Regions from separate parts of the Lactobacillus sp. PV034 genome, predicted to be linked through region 2. Evidence: predicted binding sites of a transcription regulator. Region 2 holds the regulator's gene; each other region holds the start of a gene.
The links. Region 2 encodes NrdR, which represses ribonucleotide reductase genes. Its sites were predicted from a motif close to ACACNATATATNGTGT; they were not measured.

Region 1: the regulator NrdR is predicted to act here: its motif matches at 3,046-3,061, upstream of FP432_RS06355 (deoxynucleoside kinase).
Region 3: the regulator NrdR is predicted to act here: its motif matches at 4,775-4,790, upstream of pnuC (nicotinamide riboside transporter PnuC).

Annotation. Positions count from the first base shown of each region.
Region 1 covers NZ_CP041982.1:1,255,702-1,263,965, reverse strand. The annotation lists gene FP432_RS06370 (BMP family lipoprotein) at 104-1,201, shown strand; gene FP432_RS06365 (aldo/keto reductase) at 1,229-2,068, opposite strand; gene nagB (glucosamine-6-phosphate deaminase) at 2,187-2,891, shown strand; gene FP432_RS06355 (deoxynucleoside kinase) at 3,071-3,718, shown strand; gene FP432_RS06350 (deoxynucleoside kinase) at 3,751-4,440, shown strand; gene FP432_RS06345 (alpha-hydroxy-acid oxidizing protein) at 4,517-5,767, opposite strand; gene FP432_RS06340 (NCS2 family permease) at 5,972-7,282, shown strand; partial or broken gene ribB (3,4-dihydroxy-2-butanone-4-phosphate synthase) at 7,482-8,072, shown strand; gene FP432_RS06330 (NCS2 family permease) at 8,215-8,264, shown strand, end outside.
Region 2 covers NZ_CP041982.1:61,841-70,104, reverse strand. The annotation lists gene dnaI (primosomal protein DnaI) at 210-1,121, opposite strand; gene FP432_RS00440 (DnaD domain protein) at 1,128-2,474, opposite strand; gene nrdR (transcriptional regulator NrdR) at 2,480-2,953, opposite strand; gene coaE (dephospho-CoA kinase) at 2,940-3,557, opposite strand; gene mutM (DNA-formamidopyrimidine glycosylase) at 3,557-4,384, opposite strand; gene polA (DNA polymerase I) at 4,419-7,079, opposite strand; gene murC (UDP-N-acetylmuramate--L-alanine ligase) at 7,161-8,264, opposite strand, start outside.
Region 3 covers NZ_CP041982.1:1,395,550-1,403,813, reverse strand. The annotation lists gene FP432_RS07070 (aldo/keto reductase) at 1-154, shown strand, start outside; gene FP432_RS07065 (low temperature requirement protein A) at 257-1,000, shown strand; gene FP432_RS07060 (hypothetical protein) at 982-1,389, shown strand; gene FP432_RS07055 (PAS domain-containing protein) at 1,458-2,168, opposite strand; gene FP432_RS07050 (exonuclease domain-containing protein) at 2,240-3,202, opposite strand; gene FP432_RS07045 (PAS domain-containing protein) at 3,313-3,861, opposite strand; gene pnuC (nicotinamide riboside transporter PnuC) at 3,968-4,744, opposite strand; gene mscL (large-conductance mechanosensitive channel protein MscL) at 4,982-5,362, shown strand; gene efp (elongation factor P) at 5,405-5,962, opposite strand; gene coaA (type I pantothenate kinase) at 5,973-6,803, opposite strand; gene FP432_RS07020 (SGNH/GDSL hydrolase family protein) at 6,884-7,450, shown strand; gene FP432_RS07015 (DUF4811 domain-containing protein) at 7,465-8,148, opposite strand; gene FP432_RS07010 (MDR family MFS transporter) at 8,148-8,264, opposite strand, start outside.

The DNA.
Region 1 (8,264 bases), 390 kb from region 2:
AAAAGGAGCTAGCAATAGCTTCTTTTTTTGTTTGACAAATTAAAAACCACTTGTTAATTTAAAAACGTTAAAATCAATCTAACATCGCAAATGAAGGAAAGTTATGAAGAAAAAAGTTAATTCAATAAGGTTTGCTCTTACTTTTATTGGGCTTTTACTATTAATTTTTACGCTTACTGCCTGCAGTCACCAAAAATCAGCTTCACATTCAAACAACAAAACTGATAATAAAACTGTTGCTTTGGTTACAGATAATAATACAATTAATGATCACTCGTATAATTACTCAGCTTGGCAAGGACTTAAGCAATATGGTGAAAATAATCATCTTATACAAGGCAATAATGGCTACCAATATTTTGTTACTACGTCAACGACTAAGGCAGCAATTCAAACAGCAATTAATAAAAACTTCAAAACAATTTTTAGCATAGGTCCAAATTTAAAAACTGATATTAGCCAAGCAGCTAAAGATAATCCTCATCATAACTTTGTAATTATTGATGGAACTATTTCTCATCAAAAAAATGTCGCATCAATTAATTTCAATAATGAACAAGCAGCTTATTTAGCCGGTATTGTTGCAGCTTATACAACTAAAACTAATACAATTGGCTTTATTGGTGGTGAACAAAATAAAGCTACTCTTAATTATCAAACTGGATTTGAATTAGGAATTAAAGCTGGCGCCAAAAAACTTCATAAGAATATTAACTTTTTGAACAGTTATACAGATAGTTTTTCTAAAACAGCTAAAGCAAAAGAATTAACTCTTAACCTAATCAATAAGAAGGCTGATATCATTTTTCAAGCAAGTGGAAAAAGTGGTACCGGAGTTTTTCAAGCCGTTAAATTAACCAATGAAGCTCAACCCGTAAACAATAAGGTTTTTGTAATTGGCGTTGATACCAATCAACAACAACTAGGAAATTACTATGCAAAGGGCCAGCAAGCATCTAATTTCACTTTAACTTCAGTTGTTAAAGCAATGGATCAAGCTGTTGCTAACGTGGCCCAGGATTCTCTTAAAGGAAATTTCCCTGGAGGAAAGAATCTAACTTATAATCTACAAAATAATGGTGTATATATCACAAATTCGCCAAATATCTCTAATAAAGCTTGGGATGCAGCACAAAAAGCTCGTCTTAAAATAATTAATGGTAAAATAAAAATTCCTTCAACTAAAAATGCAGCTCCATAAGGAGCTGCATTTTTGCTAAGTTGATAATTAAATAGATGCTAATGGTTGTTTACTAGTTGGTGGTGGAAAATCAGCATTTAATAATTTTAAATCTTCTTGAGTTAATTTAATATCTAAAGCTGCAATATTTTCTTTCATATGATTAATTTTCCCTGCTTTAGGTATTGATATCATATTCTCTCCTTGAATGGTCCATGCCAACATAATTTGATGAGGTGTAGCTTGATGATTTCTAGCTACTAATTTCAAGTTTTTGGTAATCCGCATAGTATTACCATCGCCTGAATTAAAAGGAGAATAACCAATAAAATTAACCTTATTTTTTACCTGCCATGGAAGCAAATCATACTCTATTCCTCGCTGTTCCAAATTATATAAATCTTCATTTACGAAACATTCACTTCCTCCTGGAAGTGCAAAAAGTTCTTTCATATCCTCTGTATCAAAATTTGAAACACCCCAGTATTTAATTAGACCCTCTTTTTGTAATGCTTGAAGACCAGCTACAGTATCAGATAAACGTGTGGGCCCACGCCAATGCAATAAATAAAGATCAAGATAGTCAGTACCAAGTCTCTGTAAACTCTTTTCTAAACTCTCTCTTTCTAAGGCCGGAGTAGCATGATATGGGTAAAATTTAGAAATTAGAAATAATTTACTTCGATCATAACCTTTAATTGCACTTTTGATTAAACTTTCACTTTTTCCTGCCCCATACATCTCAGCTGTATCAATTATGCTAATACCATTATCAATCCCATAACGTAGAGCAGCGATTTCTTCTTTTCTTTGACCTGGATTACCACCAATGTTCCAGGTACCCATTCCCATTTTAGGTAAATTTAAATCTTCAAATTGTTTAGCCATTAGCCTCACCTCACGTTAATTGTAGCAAAAAGATTACCTTCAACATAATGTAACCGCTTGTATTGACTAGGGTAATTTTTCAGCTTATGATGGACTATACCAATAAGGAGGTTATATTATGAAGCTTATGATTACAAAGAATAATATTGAAGGTGGCGACAAAGCTTTTGAAATTATCAAAAACGGTATGGCCAATGGTGCCAAAGTACTTGGCTTAGCCACTGGATCCTCTCCACTTCCTTTATATTCCAAAATGGTACACAGTGATCTCGATTTTTCAGACATATTCAGCATTAACCTAGACGAATATTATGGTTTAGCTCCAGATAATAAACAAAGTTATCACTACTTTATGCAGCAACACTTATTTGATAAAAAACCATTCAAACACTCATATATCCCTAATGGCCTTGCTAAAAATCTTGATGAGGAAGTAAAACGCTACAACAAAATAATTGAAGAAAATCCAATAGATATTCAAATTTTAGGAATTGGACGCAATGGGCATATCGCTTTTAATGAACCTGGCACTCCTTTTGGTAGCTTAACTCATGTGGTTGAATTATCTCAGAATACTATCAAGGCAAATTCGAGATTTTTTGATAAAATTGAAGACGTTCCACGCAAAGCAATTTGTATGGGAATTAAATCAATTATGCATAGTAAAAAGATTGTCCTATTAGCATTTGGCAAGGCAAAACAAGATGCAATTAAGGCTATGATCGAAGGACCTGTTACTGAAAAAGTTCCTGCATCAATTTTACAAGATCATCCAGATGTAACAATAATTTGTGATCCACTTGCAGCAGACAAATTAAGCTAAAAATACAGCAAATAAAATAATATTTCTTAATTTTTCACAAACAGTAACAAAATATTTTTTCAAAAAAGTCGGGTTAAGCCTTGACTTTTTTTCGTGGAACAAAATTAAAATTTTTCTTGTTTACCCACTACATCTTGGAATAAACTAGTAAGGCAAACAATATATTGTATAGAAAGAACGTGATGACAGTTATAGTATTGAGTGGGCCGATTGGAGCCGGCAAATCCAGTTTAACAGGTATTCTAGCTGAACATTTGGGAACTCAAGGATTCTATGAAGGTGTAGATAGTAATCCTGTTTTGCCTTTATATTATAAAGACATGTCCCATTACACATTTTTATTAAATGTCTATCTCTTAAATCACCGTTTAGCTCAGATTAATCAGGCTGTTCAAGAAAAGAATGCTGTGTCTGATCGTTCAATTTATGAAGACGCACTATTTTTTAAAATGAATGTAGACAGCAATATCGCCGACGCTACCGAATTTAAAATTTACGATAATCTTCTCCATAATATGATGGCTGAAACGCCTGGTAACCCATCTAAAAAGCCAGATTTATTAATTTATATTCATGTTTCATTAGATACAATGCTTAAACGGATTCAAAAACGTGGCCGTTCATTTGAGCAGCTATCAACTGATCCCAGTTTAAAGGCTTATTATGAACGACTCATTAAATATTATGAGCCTTGGTATGAAGCTTATGACGAATCTCCAAAAATGGCTATTGATGGTGATAAATACGATTTTGTTGTAGATGAAAATGCCAAAAAAGAAGTAATTAAAATGATTGATGCTAAACTAAAAGAGCTTGGTAATCTTTAATCTATAGAAGAGTTATAAAAAGAAGGATCGTGATGACAGTTATTGTATTGAGCGGGCCTATTGGAGCCGGTAAATCCAGTCTTACAGGAATTTTGTCTAAATATTTAAATACTAAACCTTTTTACGAAAGTGTAGACGACAACCCTGTATTGCCATTATTTTATGAAAATCCAGAAAAATACGCATTTCTATTGCAAGTTTATTTCTTAAATACACGTTTCCAAAGTATTAAGCATGCTTTAGAGGACGATAATAATGTGCTTGATCGTTCAATTTATGAAGACGCTCTTTTCTTCCAAATGAATGCTGACATTGGACGTGCCACCAAAGAAGAAGTAGATACATATTATGAATTACTAAATAATATGATGTCTGAATTAGATCGTATGCCTAAAGAACATCCAGATTTATTAGTTCATATTGATGTTTCTTACGATACGATGATTAAGCGAATTCAAAAACGTGGTCGTAACTATGAACAACTGAGTTATGATCCTACTTTAGAAGATTACTACAAACGTTTATTACGCTACTATAAGCCATGGTATGAAAAGTATGACTATTCTCCAAAAATGACTATTGATGGAGATAAGTATGACTTTATGGCAAATGAGGCTGATCGTGAGAAAGTTATCGATCAAATTGTCCTTAAACTTAAAGAAATTGGGAAACTACCAGCAGATTGGGATAAAAAATTAGATGATCTTACCCTTGATGCTTAATTTACTACAACAAAAAAACAGAGCTGAAACTCAGCTCTGTTTTTTTATATTCTTAATCTTTTTAAATCTCTAATCTTTATTCGTGTTCTGAAGCACCTGATTCAGCGTCAGCTTCGCTACCCTTTTCAATTTGATTTTCTTTGGTTACAGGGTAAGGTTTCATGACGCTAGGACTAGTTGAAGAAACGCCCCAATCAGCACTGTAAGAAATGTGATCAATCTTAGCGTGTTTAACATCTTCAATGGTCTTGCAGCCAGTTAATTGCATATCAATTAATAATTCCTTGTTCAATTGATCAATTACTGATTCAACACCTTGAGCACCACCTAATGCTAAGCCGTATAAGTATGGACGACCAATACCAACTAAGTCAGCACCTAGTGCTAATGCCTTAAATACGTGTGAACCACGACGAACACCAGAATCCAAAATAATTGGAACACGGTGATCACTGTGGTGAACTTCTTTAGCAATTTCAGGTAAAACATCAATAGTTGCTGGACCACCATCTAATTGACGACCACCGTGGTTAGAAACAACAATACCATCAGCACCAGCACCAACTGCGTAAAAGGCATCTTCAGCACATTCAACACCCTTTACAAAGACAGGCACATCAGCGCCGGCAATTTCCTTAATCTTCTTAATATCTTCTGGGCCGATCTTTTGAGCTGAAGAAGCGTACATTTCAGCTACACTTTGACCTTCACCTTTACCACCAGACCACTTGTTAAAGAATGCTAATGGAACTGGGTAGGTAAAGTGGGTACGTAAGTTAGCTTCACGGTAACCACTAACAGTAGCATCAACCGTTAAGAAGAAGCCACTAAATCCAGCTTTAAGAGCATCAGTAATTACCATTTTATTAAAGTCCCAGTTTTTACTTAAATATAATTGGAAAAATCTTGGTGACTTACCAACAGCTTCTTGGACATCCTCAACACTCTTATTAGCATAAGTACTCATACTATAAAGGGCACCAGCTGCTTTTGCACCCTTAGCTACATCAACTTCAGCTTCTGCATGAGCAATACCATTACATGCAATTGGACTGATCATAACTGGAGTCTTCAAATCCATACCCATAAAAGTAGTATCAGTACTTGGATTTGAACGATTAGTTAATGCTCTTGGAACAATTTGAAAATGATTAAAAGCTTGAGTATTATTGCGCCAAGTCCATTCATTTTCTGAACCACTAGCAATGTAGTAATATGCAGCTTCTGGAATTAAATATTTTGCTTCGTTTTCTAATTCATTTAAGTTTACAATGTTTAATTTCTTTTCTCTTGTACTTTGAGGAAATCCTTTGTAATAAACTGTCATTATAAAAACCCTCTTTCCTTCATCCTTCAAACTTGTTATATCATCTTTTTACAAATAATTTTACTAATAAAGCTTGTAATCTTTTTCACATTTTTGATCCCTATTACTTATAATTCGTATTTACATCAGTTTATATGAATGATAAACTTAAAAAGTCCTAAAATTATTATAGAACACGAACATTATGTTCGATATGGAGATAAAATGAACTTTTTAAATAGATATTTTAAATTAGATACGTTAGGTACTAACGTTCGAACCGAGTTTTTAGCTGGATTAACTACTTTTATTAGTATGTCTTATATCCTATTTGTTAACCCAAGTGTCTTAGGTGCAAGTGGCATGCCAACAGGTGCGGTTTTTACCGCTACTGCTTTAGCAGCTGCTTTAGGTACAGCCATTATGGGAATTGTTGCTAATTATCCAATTGGTGAAGCACCGGCGCTAGGAATTAATGCCTTCTTTGCTTATACCGTATGTATTGGAATGCATGTGAAATGGCAAACTGCGCTAGCTTCAGTCTTTGTTGCATCAATTATTTTTATTCTAATTACCTTATTCAAATTACGTGAATTAATTATTGATGCTATTCCTCAAGACTTAAAATATGCTATCTCAGCAGGTATTGGTCTCTTCATCGCCTTTTTAGGATTACAAGATGGTGGCCTAATTGTTAAAAACAGCTCGACCTTAGTTGGTCTTGGTTCCCTAGATAATCCTTTAGTTTGGATTACTATCTTTGGATTATTAGTAACTATAGTCTTAATGATTTTAGGTGTACCGGGAGCAATTTTTATTGGAATGATTGCCGGCTCAATTTTTGGTATTTGTACTGGTCAAATTGCTCTCCCTCATAAATTTGTTTCTTTAGCACCAAGTTTAGCTCCAACTTTTGGGCAAGCTATTTTTCACGTTAAAGATATCAATACCTTACAAATGTGGATTGTTGTTCTTACCTTCTTATTAGTTACTTTCTTTGATACTGCAGGAACCTTAATTGGTTTGGCACAACAAGCTGGCTTAATGAAAAATAATAAAATGCCACGTGTTGGTAAAGCCTTAGCATCTGATTCTACCGCCATGCTCTTTGGTTCAATTTTTGGTACTTCACCAGTTGGAGCTTTCGTAGAATCAAGTGCCGGAATTGCAGTAGGTGGTCGTTCTGGTTTAACGGCTGTTTTCGTTGCTATTTTCTTTTTGATCTCAATGATTTTTAGTCCTTTACTTGGGATTTTTACCACTCAAGTCACTGCCCCAGCTTTAATTATCGTTGGTGTCTTAATGGCTCAAAATACTGCCCAAATTCACTGGGAAAAATTGGAAATTGCAGTACCAGCATTTCTAATTTTAATTGGGATGCCACTTACCTATTCCATTTCTGACGGCTTAGCTTGGGGAATGATTACTTACCCAATTGCAATGGTTTCTGCTCGTCGTGGAAAAGAAGTTTCCCCTGTAATGTGGGCTTTATTCGTCATCTTTATCATCTTTATGTGGGTACTTAATATAAAATAAGTCGTAATTGACAATTATTTTAACTTAATTTAATATATTGAATTAGATTGATAAAGGAGAGATGTAAGCCATATTACTTTACATTATTTTTAGCTAAATTCATTACTAAATCTTGTTATGACACCACATAATCTATCTTTTAACAAATAACAATCAAGTGTACTAATTAAAGGAGAGATTATTGATGACAACTCAAGAAATGAACAATATTAAAGACGCAATTGAATGGATGAAAAACGGTGGTTTAGTTATCGTAGCTGATGATGAAGATCGTGAAGCCGAAGGTGATATGATTGGCCTAGGCAGTAAGGTTACTGCTGAGAATGTTAACTTTATTATCAAAAATGCCCGCGGACTTTTATGTGCACCTGTAGGTACATCAGTTGCTAAACGCTTAAACTTAAACCCAATGGTTGGTGATAACACTGATCCTTACGGAACAGCCTTTACTGTTAGTGTGGATTACAAAGACACCACTACGGGAATTTCAGCTGCTGATCGTGCTTTAACTATTAAGCATCTAGCAGACGAAAATTCTAAACCAAAAGATTTCTTTAGACCGGGACATATTTTCCCACTAATTGCTAAAGATGGCGGCGTCTTAGAACGTAATGGTCATACTGAAGCATCCATTACTTTAACCCGCTTAGCTGGAGAGCCAGAAGTTGCTTATATTTGTGAAATAATCAAGCCAGATGGTACTATGGCTCGTCGTCCTTACTTAAAGGAATTTGCCGCTGAACACCATTTACCATATTTCACTATTGCTCAACTTCAAGAATATGTACGACTTACAAATAATGACTAATTTTAAAGTCTGACTTATGTCAGACTTTTTATTTTTGCAAAAAAGTTCTGGTATGATGCAATTTCTGTGCTACACTTTAGAACAAAGTTCTTTATAAATTTTAATAATTCGGAGGAAATTGAAAATGTTAGAAAAATTCTTTCATTTATCGGATGCTCATACCACTGTTAAACG
Region 2 (8,264 bases):
CCAAAATTCGAGCTAAGACTATTAGCTCCTCTACAGGTTGTTAAGGTTACCTAATCCGATATTAAAATTTGGGCTGATGAAATTGGGGCAACTTCTTAATCAAGGATTTCCAGAACTAGATCCTTGTCTCTGAGTTAGAAATTGTCATGTCTTTCATTGATTTTAATTATACTAGCTCATTTCTTAGTTGCAAGTCTATTTTTTATTTTTTATGAATTAAATTGGCGGCGATTTTTACCATCAACAAAAACTTCTTTACTTAAAAAACGTACTCGTTCCATTAACCGCTTGGCTTTGAGTTCATCGAGACTGTTTTTAGTTTCCGCAAAATGGTCTTCTAATGCCTTCATATCCATATTTGAGGAAAAGAAAGTCGGTAAAACATTATCCATGCGTTTTTGCAAAACTACGCCTAAAACATCATCACGTGACCATTCGCTCAAGGTTTCAGCCCCAATGTCATCTAAAATCAAAACTGGTACATTTGCTAAACGGTCAACTTCTTGACTCAAACTATTATCAGAAAAGTGACTCGATAAACTAGCAATAAATGACGGTACATGCAAAAAGCTAACCTGATAACCTTCATTTGCAATTGAATTAGCTAAGCCGGCTAATAAATAGGTCTTGCCCACGCCAAAATCACCTTCAAGGTAAAGGCCACGTGCGTGGGGATCTTTAGCAAAAGATTTTAAAAAACTAGCAATTTCAAGAAGAGCCATTCTTCTCTCAGGCGTTTGCTCAACTTGAGCTAATTCAATCTTGCGCAATTTATTAGGCAAATCGATCAATTCAATTTTCTTAGCTACTTGCTGTCTTTTAGTGGCCATTGCTTTAGCCTGTGTTGGCAAGTACGCAATATCAATCACTGATCCATTAATAAATAATCGTGGTTGATAATCAGAAATGATTTTGTCATTTGCTTTTTCCACTTGTTGGGCAAAAATATACAGATTGGTCAGAGATGAAGCGATCATTTCTTTGGAGATTTCATTTTGATGCTGCGTTAAAAATTCTTTAACTGCAGAATTTTGAAGGGAGCTTTTAGCTAGTTCTGCACTATCACCTGCTACTTTTCTTTCCTGCAAAATTTTTTTGATAACCTCTGAAATAGATTCCATCGTTTTTTACCCTTTATTTTCTTTTCCAAAATTTTTAAAAATTTGATTCATTTCATCTTCAGACATCTGTGCCCTTGAAGTTTCACTAGTTTGGCGTTTTTTAGCTTGCCAATCACTAGTTTTTTTGACTGGTTTATGATTTACCTGGTAGCGGCGATTACGTGTTTGCGAGCGTCGCTTTTTAACATACCCAATAGCTTGAACAGCCGTAGTTACGCCCTTTTGCAGCCAGTCATTTGCAATCCGATCAGCCAGATTAGGCGCTAAGACTGAGTCATATTCTAAACAGGTATAGATTAATACATTAATTAGTTGCGGACTTAAGCCATATTGATTCTGCAAACGATAGAGCACCTTTTTTTCATTAGCAGTTACATAACCACCCTTTTTTTCTTTGAGATGGTATAAGTAGTCCACAACTGAATATTGATTGACTTCCTTTAAAAATTCATCATCTTGCTTTGAAAGATTTTTGATCGTAGCTAATGTATCCTTCTTAGGTGTAATTTGTTTTTCAACAGAAGTCTTAGTCTGCCTGCTACCATAATTTTCTGCAATAACGCTTGCAATTGCCTCCATATCTAAGCTGGTCTTTCCTGCTGAAAAAGTAAGCATGGCTTCGTTGATAAAATCCTGTTCGCTCAAATCATAAAACGCCATCAGCTGGCTAATTTCACTGCGGTGCTTGTCAACTTCTGCCTTATTAATATGGTAGGCATCAAAGAGTGCAAGTAAAAAATCCCAGTCAATTTTTTTAGCTTTTTCAGTTAGTTTTACTTGTGGAGCTTTAACTTCTCCGACCTTTGCGCTAGCTTCTTTGACAACTGCTGGCGGTTCAATTGCCGCATTTTGCGATAAGTGGAAAACTTCAAAAAATCCTGCACTTACTTCTCGTGCGTCTTTTAAGCCAGTAAAAACGCGTGGAGTAAATTCTTTAACTAAACGTTCAAAACCAACAGTTCCCAGTCTTTCACGTAGCATACTTGATAGTAGGAAAGTGGCAAAAAATTCTTGCGGTCTAGGAACAGGTAAAAGTTGAAAGATTATAACATCGCCCAAAACTGGATTTTGTCCAACAAATGTTTTTAAAAGTCCTACCGCTTCAAGGTGATGTAAACTAGAAAAAATACTTTTTAAATCAGCATCGGTTTGATCTTGCAATTGATAGAGAGTTTTATAATCTCCAGCAAAAGGAATCGTATCAAATTCATTAACTAAGGTTGTGTAGAGTCCTACTCCTAACACACCTACTAGAGGCTGATAAAGCTTAGTTAAGACTTTTTGATCATTACTAGTTAGGACGATTTGGTTAGCAACATAGAAAGGTTGTTTTGGATTGCTACTAACATACATTTTTCTTAATTCCCCTTATCATTACTATGCTTTTTAATCATATCTTCCATGGCCTCCATAAAACCAGAAACATCCTTAAATTGGCGATAAATACTGGCAAATCTGATATAAGCCACGTCATCAAGATTTGCTAATTCATTCATCACTAATTCTCCAATTTCTTTTGAGGAGATTTCAGAAATACCCTGTTTACGAATAGCATTAACAACATGATCTGCTAAAGTACCTAATTGAAAGCTAGAAATTGGGCGCTTTTGGGCAGCCATGACGACACCATGTAAAATTTTATCACGACTAAATGCTTCACGAGTACCATCATTTTTAATTACTAATAGTGGCGCCTGTTCAACTCGTTCAAATGTTGTAAAACGAAAACCACAATTTTCACATTCTCGGCGCCGTCTGATGGCGCGATTCTCATCACTTGGACGAGAATCAATCACGCGCGAAGAATTTTGATGACAATTAGGACATTCCATCTGTATCAACCTTTCTCAGCATCTTCAATAAATCAGCTAACTGATGTTCTAGTTCAGCAATTGTGCCATTATTTTCGATCGTATAATCAGCTCTTTTAATTTTTTCTGCTAGCGGCATTTGACTCTGAATTCTTTCCAATGCTGCTTGGCGATCTAAGTTATTGCGCTCCATTAAGCGTTTTACTTCAAGGTCTTGCTTTGCCGCAATTACAATCGTGCGATCTACATCTTCATCCCAACCACTTTCAAATAAAAGAGGCACATCAACCACGCAAAGCTTGTGACCTAATTGGTGAAAAATTACCATTTGTTGCATAGCTTCATGCTTAATCCAAGGATGAGTAATTGCATTTAAAGCTGCTAACTGCTCAGGTTCATTGAAAACAATTTGCCCTAAAATACGACGATTGATGGTTAAATCCTGATTCAAGATACTCTTTCCAAAATAATCAACAATTCCTTGATAATTGCGTTTACCTGGTTCCATTAGTTGATGGGCAATCTTATCGGTATCAACTACCGGAATCCCTTGCTTGCTAAAATAATTACTTGCTACGCTTTTTCCGGTAGCTATTCCACCTGTTAAACCTAAATATAAAGTCATTAATATAATACCTGGCAGTGAGGACAAAAAGTTGTGCCTCTCCCATTAACCTTAATCTTTTCTAATTCTGTTCCACACCTAGTGCAGGCTTCACCAGCATGACCATAAACTTTTAATTCATTTTGATACTGACCAGAATCTCCAGCTGCATCAAGAAAAGTATGAACACTAGTGCCGCGATATTTAATTGCCTTTTTAATAGTGTGATTAATATTATCATGTAAACTCTCTACTTGAGCAAGTGGTATTTTGCTTGCACTACTTAAAGGGTGAATTTTACTTTGCCACAAAACTTCATCAACGTAAATATTTCCAAGACCACTTACCACTGACTGATCAAGTAAAGTATTTTTGATATTTTTCTTTTTCTTAGCGAGTGCATTTTTAAAGTAATTAAGCGTAAATTCTTCTGAATTAGGTTCAGGACCTAAATGTCTAATTCCAGTTGTTACTCTTTCAGTACCGGTTTCTACTAAATGCATCCGGCCAAATTTACGCACATCATCATAACGCAAAGCCGTGCCATCAGTGAACTCAAATTGAACATGTTCATGTTTTTGCTTGGACTGATCAGGAGTAACTAAGCGATATTTACCCTCCATTCTTAAATGAGAAACTAAAGTTAAATCTTCATTTAATCTAATTAAAAGGTATTTTCCATAACGATCAATGGCGATTATTTTTTTACCTTTTAATTGTTGAGCCACTTTTTGAGCATCCCCCATAATAATTTTAGGATACCAAACTGTTACATCTTTGATAGTTTTCCCCTTAATCAAAGGTTCAAGTGTGCGGCGGACAGTTTCGACTTCAGGTAATTCTGGCATTGTAAATCCTCCCTTCTTTAAAAGCTAAATAAGTCTATTTTGCCTCATACCAATTATGACCCCAATTTGAGTCTGCAATTAAAGGTACATCTAATTTAACAGCTGATTGCATAACTTGCGGAACAATCTTTTTAATTGTCTCTAATTCATCTTTAGGCACATCAAAAATCAATTCGTCATGAACTTGCAAGACCATTTTCGTCTTAAGTTTCAGTTCGTCCAGCTTCTTTTGCATATTAATCATCGCAATTTTAATAATATCAGCCGCACTACCTTGAATTGGCGAATTAATTGCTGTTCTTTCCGCAAATGATCTGACATTAAAGTTCTTGGCATGGATATCAGGCAAGTAACGCCGACGGTGCATAATTGTTTCAGCATAGCCTTTTTCGCGTGCTTCTTTAATTGCTTGATCCATATATTCTTTAATTTGTGGATATTGTTCAAAATAATTTTCGATAAATTCTTTTGCCTGCTTCCGACTAATCCCAATATTTTTAGACAAGCCATAATCAGAAATTCCATAAACAATCCCAAAGTTAACCGCCTTAGCATGTCGACGCATTAAGGGAGTAACTTCATCAGGAGAATCTAAATGAAAAATACGCATTGCTGTATGAGCGTGAATATCATAGCCCGATTTAAAGGCTTCTTGCATATTTTCATCACCTGATACTTGAGCTAGGACCCGCAATTCCACTTGAGAGTAGTCACAAGAAAAAATATACCCATCAGGCGTTGAAGGTACAAAAGCTTTTCTAATTTGTTTTCCTTCTTCTGTTTTAGTAGGAATATTTTGTAAATTAGGATCTACTGAAGATAAACGTCCGGTTGCTGTTAAAGTTTGTAAGTAACGAGTATGAATTTTACCATCTGACATGATCCATTCTGGTAAAGCCTTAATGTAAGTTGATTCTAATTTATTAAGTTGACGATATTCCAAAATATTAGAAACAATTGGGCTCTTAGTCTTTAATGCTTCTAAAACTTCAACTGAAGTTGAATAACCAGTCTTAGTTTTCTTAATTGGTGGCAAACCAAGCTTTTCAAACAAAATATGACCGAGTTGTTTTGTAGAATTAATATTAAATTCTTCTCCAGCCTGTTGATAAATCTTTGCTTCTAATTCTGCAAGTTTTTCAGAAATACCTTGATCTAGCTCTTCTAAAGTAGCTGCATTAACTTTGAACCCATTACGTTCCATCTTAGCCAAAACATAAGCTGTTGGAATTTCAATACTATCATATAGATCATCTTGTTCATGATCCTTTAACTTTTCTAATAATTCTGGTTTGAGTTTTTCAATAACAGCTACCTTAGCGGCTAAGTGATTATAAAAAATATCCTTTTCAGGAACAGCAGCTTTTTTGCCCTTACCATAAACTTCTAAATCGCTTTTTACAGAATATTCGCCGTATAAATGCGCCACTTCTCCCAAGTCGTTTGAGTTATTCTCATTATTAACCAAATAAGATGCCAAAAGCATGTCATAATCGAGTCCCTTGGCTTTTATCCCTAGACGATCTAAGCCAACCAAAGTTCTCTTAATATCAAAAACATTCTTCTTAATCGTAGCATCTTGTAAGAGATCTTTTAATACTGGTTCAGTTAACAAATCAATATTTTCACTAGCATAAATTTTGCCATTAGCTTTGAGACAAAAGCCTTCAATTGGCGCAAGATGATAATTTTCTCCCAGCATAGCCAAGTAAAATGTAACTTCATGATCCTTAATTGTGGTTAACTCATCAATATTTTCCGAAGTTAATTCTTCATAAGCATAAGTTTCAGTGGCTTCTTGACTTGTTCCAGCTGCACTAGCATTCATTTTAGCTAAAAAGCTTCTAAAATTAAGTCTTTCATATAGTTGACGCAAAGCTTCTTGATCTGGCTGACGTAATTTAGTATCAGCTAAAGTAATAGTCACTGGTGCATGACGGTCTATAGTTGCTAATTTTTTACCTAGGACAGCCTTGTCTTTATCACGAATTAAGCGTTCCTTACGTTTAGAAGCCTTGAGCTCATCAATATGTTCGTAAAGCCCTTCAACAGAACCATATTTTTGAATCAAATTTGAAGCAGTTTTGGGCCCAATTCCTTCAACACCTGGATAATTATCGGAACTATCTCCCATCAGGGCCTTCATATCAATAAATTCAGTTGGAGTAACCCCATTAACTTCCTTCATATGTTCAGGTGTATAAGCTTCCAAATCATTTACACCACGCTTGGTTACCATCACCGTAACTTTATCAGAAGCCAGTTGCGTCAAGTCGCGATCTCCAGTGACAATGGTTACTTTAAAATCTGCATCTTCACCTAAAGTCGCAAAAGTTCCAATGATATCATCTGCCTCATAGTTCTTTAGTTCATAGCTTTCAATTCCCATATCTTTCAATAATTCACGGATAACAGGTAATTGTTCTGATAACTCACTTGGTGTTTTTTGACGGCCACCCTTATAGTCATCATACATCTCATTTCTAAAAGTGACTTTCCCTGCATCAAATGCAACCAAAACATTATCAGGTTCAATATCTTTTAATAAGGAATCAAGCATATTTTTAAAAGCAAAAATAGCATTGGTATGTAAGCCATCTGGACTTTTAAAATTTTCTAATTGGCGAAATAAAGCATAAAATGCTCTAAATGAAACAGAATTTCCATCAATTAAAAGTAATTTTTTTTGAGCCATAAATATAAATTCTCCTTGAAGAAAAAAGCTGTTAGAATAACCCTTTTTGTCTATTCTAACAGTTTTCATGATCGATTAGTTTTATTTTAGCTTAGCTTCATATGCATCTTCATATTTAGGAATATCTCCCGCACCCATAAATACAACGACCGCATTCTTATGTTTAGTTAAATCTGTAATATTATCCAAGTCAATTACTTCAGAGCCAGGAATATTCGCAGTTAAGTCTTCACTAGTAATATCACCATCGCTTTCACGAGCTGAGGCATAAATTGGAGTAATGTAAGCTTTATCCACATCGCTCAAGATTTCTTCAAAATCTTTTTGGTATTTCTTAGTTCTTGAGTAAGTATGTGGCTGGAAAACAACAACTAATTCCTTGTCTGGGAATTTTTGACGTGCTGCTTGAATTGTAGCGCGCATTTCAGTTGGGTGGTGGGCATAATCATCAATTACTGCGATGTCACCAAAGTCTTTTTCTGAAAATCTTCTCTTAGCACCCTTAAAGGTTGGCAAGCCCTTCTTGATATCTTCCATTGGAATCTTTTCAGTGTAAGCTAAGGCAATAACTGCAGTCGCATTTAAAATACTGTGATCACCAAATAGGTGGATTTCAAAACGCCCTAAATCTTTCCCATTAGCCATTACATTAAAAGTTGAGCCTTGGGTAGTTTTTTCAATATTAGTAGCTTGGAAATCGTCAGTATCCTTGAAGCCATAGGTATATTTAGGGATATCAATCTTTAATGATTGTAAACGTGGATCATCACCCCAAACAAAAAGTCCCTTTTTGGTTTGTTCGGCCGCAGTTTGAAAAGCAGAAGTATAGTCAGCTTGATCTTTAAAATAATCTGGATGATCAAAATCAATGTTAGTCATAATTTGATAGTCTGGATGGTAAGCTAAAAAGTGACGACGATATTCATCAGCTTCATAAGCAAAAAAGCGTGAATCAGCTACACCTTGGCCACGACCATCACCAATTAGATAAGAAGTTGGAGCAACTTCACCTAAAACATGAGCTAGTAAACTAGTAGTTGATGTTTTACCGTGAGTTCCAGATACACCAATTGATGTGTGAGCTTGAACTACTTCTTCCACAGTATCAGGATAACTTTGCCAGCTTACATTCTTTTCAATGCACGCACTTACTTCTGGATTATCTTGCTTAAAAGCATTCCCCTT
Region 3 (8,264 bases), 250 kb from region 2:
AATCCCTATTCCAAAGGCAACTTCAGTTAGTCACCAATTATCTAATTTGGATATTTTTGATTTCAAACTAACTCCAGAAGAAGTGAAAAAAATTACTGCACTTGATCAAATTGATAGTCGTCGTTTTGATCCACATGAACATGAAGAATTCTAATTTTCAAGTCCTATCATAATTTGATAGGATTTATTTTTGTCCAAAAATAATAAATAAGTATTATTCTAAAGATATCAACAATATATGAAAGTAGGTTTATTAATGACTTCCACCAGTGAAACTACCGAAAAGCATGTTTCAAAAATTGCACTTTTTTATGATCTTGTCTTTGTTTACATGATTTCAAAAACTAGTGAGATTCTTCATCACTTATCACATGGACGAATTTCTCTTTTTTCTTTTCTTTTATTTGCTATTATTGTTCTAATTTTTATCAGTTCCTGGATGACTCAAACTATTTTTACCAATCGCTACGGCAAAGGGAGTTGGAGTGATATTGGCTTCTATTTCACTGACATGATGATTTTACTCTTCATGTCAAACTCATTTGATACAACTGACTTAAAAGAAATGCGAGTATTATTTAGTTCAGCCGGATTACTTTCAACAACTCTAGCACTTCACTATCTAATCACATATTTTCAAGTCAATAAGGAAGAAGACAAAAAAATCACCATTTCGTATTTTAGATTTTTAATTTTCCGTGCAATCTGTTTATTCACAGGTGGATATCTTGATAATATCTTTGGCTTTTCAATTGCCATTATCGGATTAGCCTTTAGCTGGATTATGCCAAGTTTGACTAAAAAATATACTGTTAAGCATCCAATTCATTTTGGTCATTTTTTAGAAAGATTAAACTTACTAGTTATTGTAATTTTTGGCGAAACTATTATTGGGATTGCTGATTACTTCCGTCCCACTACATTTAATTTTTATTCCATTTTTATTTTCTTATTAGTCGCATTTCTATTTTTACTTATATTTTGCAATTTGACTATTTAATCCAAGAAGATCAGCCTCATGCCACTGGAAATGCACTTATTTACCTCCACTATGCGATTATTTTTGGAATTAGTTTAGTTACGGCTAGTCTTAAAATTATCCACGAGAAAGAAGCAGATTCACTTTTTACAGTATGTTGTCTTTTTGCAGGAATTGCCTTAATCTATCTCGGATTATTAGTTGCCACCCGTTATAATCAAAAAATATTTACCTTAAAAAGGGCTACTGTCATTTTCTTTACATCAGTTACCTTAATCGGCTTTTTCATCTGCATCTGGCTCCATTACTTCCCAGTAGTTATTATGACTTCATTCTTTGTCGTAACTATCAATGTAATTTATCTCGTTAAATTTTCCCTTTCTAAAGGACAAAAAAAGATAAATGTTTAAATTCAAATAATAATTAATAAAACCCCGAATTCATATAAAATTCGGGGTTTTATTAGTATGATAACTGTTTAATGTTGTGAAGCACCAGAATTACTATCTATTTTTGGACTTTCTTCTTTTATTGAGGCACCACTCTGTGCATCTCGCTTAAAAGTTGCACCACTTACAGCATCGGGATCATCTACTAGTTTCTGACCAGTAGTTTCGCAGAAATACTTAACTAATGGATATAAGTCTTGTACCCATTCATAAATACCTGCATAATTTCCTTCATCATCTTCTATCCTACGATAATTATGAAGAATCATTTTATGCCGATTACCATTTGGTACAGGCATTTTAACTTCAGTATGTCCGTCTACTTTATTACGTAACGCATAAACAACTTTTTTCGCTTCTGGAATTACATCTCTCACATTCGGGTGTACCGCTCCCATGGTATCACCTACTTGACTAGGGACACGCTTAGCCAGCTTTTTCTTATCTGGATCAACTGGACGGTTGTACCAAAGAAATTGATTGTTCTCATCGACAAAAGTTAATTCTCCTAAGGTCTGATGTAACATCCAGTTTAATTGATTAACTGTTAATAAACCCGCATCTAATTTAACGTAGTCGTCACCTTCAGCCGCGTGAACTTTTTTAGCAGCTTTTTCTAACCACTCTGGATCTTCCTTATTGATTCCATCAATAGTATATTTTGCCTTACCACTAGCAGTAAAATCTTCGTTTAAGTATTTTTCTTCCGGTATTTTCTTTAACCAATCAGGCTCAGCCATTTTCTTTCTCCTTGTACATATCAATTACAACTTGATTATACAATGTAAGCGCTTTTCACACAAATACCTAATTATGATCTGGCCCAATTATCTAATACATTTAGGAAAAATTTTTCTGACCAAGTATTAATTTTCTGCCCTTGTTTCTTTAAAGCCTTAGCCCGATTCAATTCCACTAAATCAGTTCTAAAGAAGTCGCCATCGCCCATAAAAACAAAATTTGTATAGTCATCAACATGATCTTGGATAAAGCCACCTAGGTTTTTAATTGCATTCCCTAATTCAACTTCATCTAAAGTCAAATCTCCTGTAAGCACAATATTTTTATTTTTAAATGGACTTCTAAAGGCATGAGTTTGTTTTACAATATCAGGCCATTCATTAGTTAAATCAATTGACTTAACGGATTCATGTGCCCGTAACATATGAGTTTGAGTAAAGTTCTCGCGTAAATTATCATAGACTTTTTTAGTATCAAGACAATCATCTAAGCCACGGTGTTCTTGCGATTCAGCAATCCCCATTCGCTGCATACAATCAATCAAGCGATTATGAGTTTCATGATTGTAAAAACTTCTTGCTAAACGTAAAACATCAACATAGTCATTGCTCAAAACTGGCAAATGATATTTTTCAGTTAAATCATAGACAAAATTCAAGTCAAAATTAACATTATAGCCAACAATTATATCACTCCCAATAAACTGGCGATATTCCTTTATCGCTTTATCTACTGGCATCCCTTTAGTTTCAATTGCTTCCTCATCAATTCCATTTAATTTTGTTAAAAAGGCTGGAACCTTATTACTATCTGGAAACTTTACTAATTCAGAAAATGTCGCTACTACTTCACCATGACGAACTTTTAATGCTCCCATTTCCGTAATTCGATTTCGATATGGGCTAAGTCCAGTTGTTTCTACATCAATTAAGGTATAATTATCCAGAAATCCCGGTTTTTCAATACCCTTAGCTCTAATTTTTTCTTGAGCTCCAGGTATATTTAAAACGCCTTGTATAATTGAAATACTCATCTTCATGCCTTTCCAATAAGTTTCTTCTCAGTTAAAATTATTTTTATAGCTAAATTTTAGAATAGATCCTTATTTAATCCAAAAATTATGTTTAATTAATCGAAAGAAACCTATCCTTCCCACTCACTAGCGCCAGTTTCCGCATCAGTTTCTGCATTTTGATGGTACTGTGCTCCCTGCTTACTAGTGGGGTCATCTACTAATTTTTGCCCAGTTTCTTTTAAGTAATATTCAACTAAAGGATAAATATCCTCTACCGTTTCTACTACACCCGCAAATTTATGTTCTTTATCAAAGACACCCTTATATTTATCTATTACGAATCTCGTCAAGGAATTCGTTTGATCAGGAATAATAATTTCCTTTTTTGTTCCAGATTTTAAAGTAGCTAAAATATCTGATTCAATAATTTTATGCCCCAATTCTTTCGGGTCATAATTCATATCAATCAATTGCTTATAGTAAAGAAAATGACCATGAGATCCATAAAAGAAGATAGTTCCAGGATAACTAGCTAATAACTCATTAATTTGATTAACAGATAAAATACCTGCATTTAGCCGAATATAAGCATTATTGTTAATTATTCCTTTTAACTGGCTAGCCTTTTTAAGCCAATTACCTTCTTCATGTGTTAAAGCAAGTAATTCTTCTTCCATACTTATTCCTCACTATTTCAAAATTTTTATTTCTAGTTTAACGAAAGAATAAAATTAAATACAATTAAAAGAAAAAGAGCTCATGCAATGAGCTCTTTTTGCTAAGTTATTCTTGACCTTTAATTTCACGAAGTCCTTTAAGACGACGTCCACGATTAAACCACGGAGAAACTGTAAAGGCTAAAATGTCATTTACCACATAAATTAAGGCATTAACCGCCATTGCCAGGGATGCATCCCCTTGTGCATAAGTGATGCCCCAAAGAATCAATTGAAAGACTCCACTAGCTGTCCACCAGAAATATTGATTGTTGTAACGCATAAAGCACATAATTCCTGCAGTTAATGAAATTGAAAAACTAATTGCATCAATCCAAGGACGAGGATCATTAGTAAAGTGGCCAATTAAATATCCAGAAACCACATATACAAGTAAAGTACCTACAATTGCAATTACCCATTGCTTTGGGCCAAACTTACGTAAATGATTCTTAGTATCATCGTTCCAAGACTTAACTGAAAAAATAATTGGTAAATCTAAAGTAAGAATATAAGCCATTTGCTCAAAAATTGACAAATAATTTTTTGCTTCTAAGCCAGCATAGATAAAACATGCAGCTGACAACAATCCAAGCCAGCCATTAATTGCCTTAGTCGCATTGATAGCCAATACACAAAGTGTTCCAATTAACGTTCCAATAAAGGTAATTAAACTGAGAGCTGTAATTTTAGTTTCAATTAATAAAGCTAATTGGAAACCAAAAGCAAAAAACCACAACATGTAGTTTTGGATTGGCCACCCCTTAAGTTGTTTAAATAACCATACAAAATAGTTGTCTTTTTTGGTAGACACTGAACCAGTGAGTGATGTCGATTCTTGCATATTCTATCTTCCTTTCATTATTAGGTCACAATACTATATATCGTGCCTTGTCCGCTTTTTCGCATCGATATATAGTATATAAGTGAAAAAAATCGAATACAAGGATTGACATTTTCCAAAAATTTGTAAGGCCTATTAGACTGGGAATTAGAGTTCTAAAAAATTTTTCACAATATTCATAATTTATTTATAATTTAAATATAAGATATAACTAAATAAATGAAAAGGAGTAAAAATATGCTAAAAGAGTTTAAAGACTTTATTTCTCGTGGCAATGTCATGGGTTTAGCAATCGCCGTAATCATCGGTGGTGCTTTTACCGCAATTGTCAATTCTTTGGTAACTAACTTAATTAACCCCTTAATTGGGCTCTTCATTGGTAAGATTGATCTATCAGATTTAGCCTTAAAAGTAGGAGATGCTACTTTTAAATACGGGAGTTTCCTTAATGCCGTAATTAACTTTATCATTATTGCTTTCGTAATCTTCTTACTCATGAAGGCTGTCACAAAAGTTTTCCCAATGAAGGAAAAAGAAACTGCTCCATCTCAAGAAGAAATTTACTTAAAAGAAATTAGAGATCAACTTGTAAGTCAAAAAAATCAAGAAGATAATTAAAAGCGAGTTTATTAAAACTCGCTTTTTTTCGTCAAATTAATTTTATGCACGGCCTTTATAATCCCCAGTTTCAGTACCGATAATTAATTCTTCGCCTTCATTAATAAAATCTGGCACTGTTACTACCAAGCCTGTTTCCATTGTTGCTGGTTTTCCGCCACCTGCAGCAGTTGCACCTTTAATTTCGGGTTGAGTTTCAGTAACCTTCATTTTTACGGTTGAAGGTAAGTTAATCCCAATTAATTTTCCTTCATCGGTAAATTTTAATTCAACATCAATATTAGGTAATAAATAATGAGCCTCATTAGCTAAGTGTTCTTTGGGAATCATATATTGTTCATAAGTTTGTTGATCCATAAAAATATAGTTACTCTCATCATCATAAAGATACTGTGCCTTTTTTAAAGCAACATCTACTAATTCAATCTTTTCACTAGGACGCATAGTCTTATGCACCACTGCTCCACTTAGAACATCCCTTAAGTCCATTTGCATTACTGTATTACCTTTACCAGGCTTGTGGTGATTACTCTTTAAAACTTCCGTTAACTTACCATTTTGATTAAAAATCATACCTTTTTTTAAATTGATTGCTTCCATAAATTTTCTCCTAAATTTGTTTTAAGTCAATTGCGCTAATGGAATGATCAAAAGACTTAGTTACAATCATATCTGCCCGCTTTTTTGTTGGAGCAATATATTCATGTAAGTTCTTAATATTAACATTAAGCCAAACTTCTTTTGCAAATTCATCAGCTTTTTGCCTATCAGTATGAGCCCACTTATAAAAGAAATTATCGGGATTATCTCGATTAAGATCTAACATTCTATGATAGCGTTCCAGATACCACGCTTCTAAATTAGTTTCGCTACTATCCAGATAAATTGCATAGTCGACATAATCACTCGGCATCTCACCATTATTTGTTGGCAACTCTAAAATATTTATTCCTTCTACTATTAAGACGTCTGTTTGAGGTAAAATACCTACTTTATCAGGCACTAAATCAGATCGTTCTTGAGAATATAGACGATATGGGATATTAGTATTTCCTAATTTCACATTTTTTAAAAAATTATTTAGTGCATTCCAATTGATTGAAATTGGAAATCCCTTCTGATCCATTAGATCTTTAGCCGTTAATTCTGCATTGGACATCAAGAAACTATCAGTTGAAATAATCTCAACTTTTCTATCTTCTTTTTCTAAATTTGCTTTTAAATTCTGTGCAAATGTAGTTTTTCCAGCAGCAACTGAACCTGCAATTCCTATAATATAGGGACTAGATATACGCCAGTTCAATTCCTGTAATGAATTCTGCTGTACTACAATTTCTTTATTTAATACATAATTAATAAAAGCCCAGCCACTTTTAGAACTACTTGGAGGCATTAAACTCTCCCATTCATCAGGAGTTAAATGTAAATATTCTTTATTCATCTGAATCGCCTTCTTCCTTATTGCTAGTATTACTTCCGGGTTCAGAGTATCATATAACTGAATAGAAAGAAATGTTAACAATGGCAAAAAAGATAATCTTGTTTGGTGACTCTCTCCTTGCAGGTTATACTAATGGCCATCCTACTGACAGAGTCACTAACGCTTTGATAAATAATTTTCCTAAATATAATATTACTAATGAATCAATTCCTGGTTTAACCACGGAAGAAGCAGCGGACTTCCTTCCTAAACGGATTTTAAATCAGCATTATGATCTTGTTACCTTAGGTTTAGGAACTAATGATGATAGTGTTTACAACGGATTAAATGCTGGTCGTTACGCCTACAACTTAAATACACTTGTTAAAAAATTAAATCCTCATAAAGTTATTTTAATGGGTCCTTCTTATACAAATTGGAAAATTGATCCTAACCAGTCATGGCCACGTACACTTCAGTTTACTTTAATCGCACAACAGTGCAGTTTTATTCACCATTTACCCTTTTTAAACCTTAACAAAAAAATGATGGAAACTGGCCATCCAAATGAACTTCTGCAAGATGATGGAGTTCATCTTAATCAAGCAGGTATCGAATTATTAACTAATAACTTAACTAGTTTAATCAAACAAAAAATCGCCGAGTAATTACTCAGCGATTTTTATTTTTGACTAGTTTGAGCATTTTTTAATATTTTAGCTTGTTGTTGCTTCATTTCAGTCATTTGTTTTTGAAGAGCTTTAGCTTTTTTGGTTGAAATAACCATCCAATCAGATGGGACATGGAAAATATATTGTCTTTTAATTAATTCATTATCTCTACCAAAAATACCAAAGAAGACTTTTACAGTATTATTTTTATATACATACTTAGTAGTTCTAATTTCCACTTGTGGCTTTTTAGCAGTAACTGTTTTAGCTGTCATATGTTCAGTCTTAATTGGTTTTAACTTACTCTTTTGAGTAGTATGGTAAACATAAACTTTTTCTGAACCGTTGCCAAGTGGTTGATAAATCAAAATTCCCCCTGGCATCTTTGTATTAGCAGCTTGTTTTTGAAGTTGAGCTGCCATTGCAGGATTAGCTTGAATCATCGCTTGCATTTGTTGAGCTTGCTTAGCTTGTTGAGCCTTACTTGGCATTGGCACAGCAGAAGCCAACTTTTCAGTTTTAACTGTAGTAACTTCTTTCATTCCTAAATGATTATAATCATGAGCAACAATAAATCCAACGCTTACAATGGAAGCAATCATAAATATCCAAGCCCAAAAAGTATGAAATTTTCCTGGAATAATATTGAAGAAAGCAAATAAGAAAATAGCAATAATTAAAATTACAATAATCATTAATTCTTACCTCCTTCAACAGAAATCTTTGTTTGGCTAGCACGATTGCCCTTCTTCAAGAAGAAGGCTAACACTAATGCAACAATACAGAAGGCGATACTTACCCAAAAGGCTGC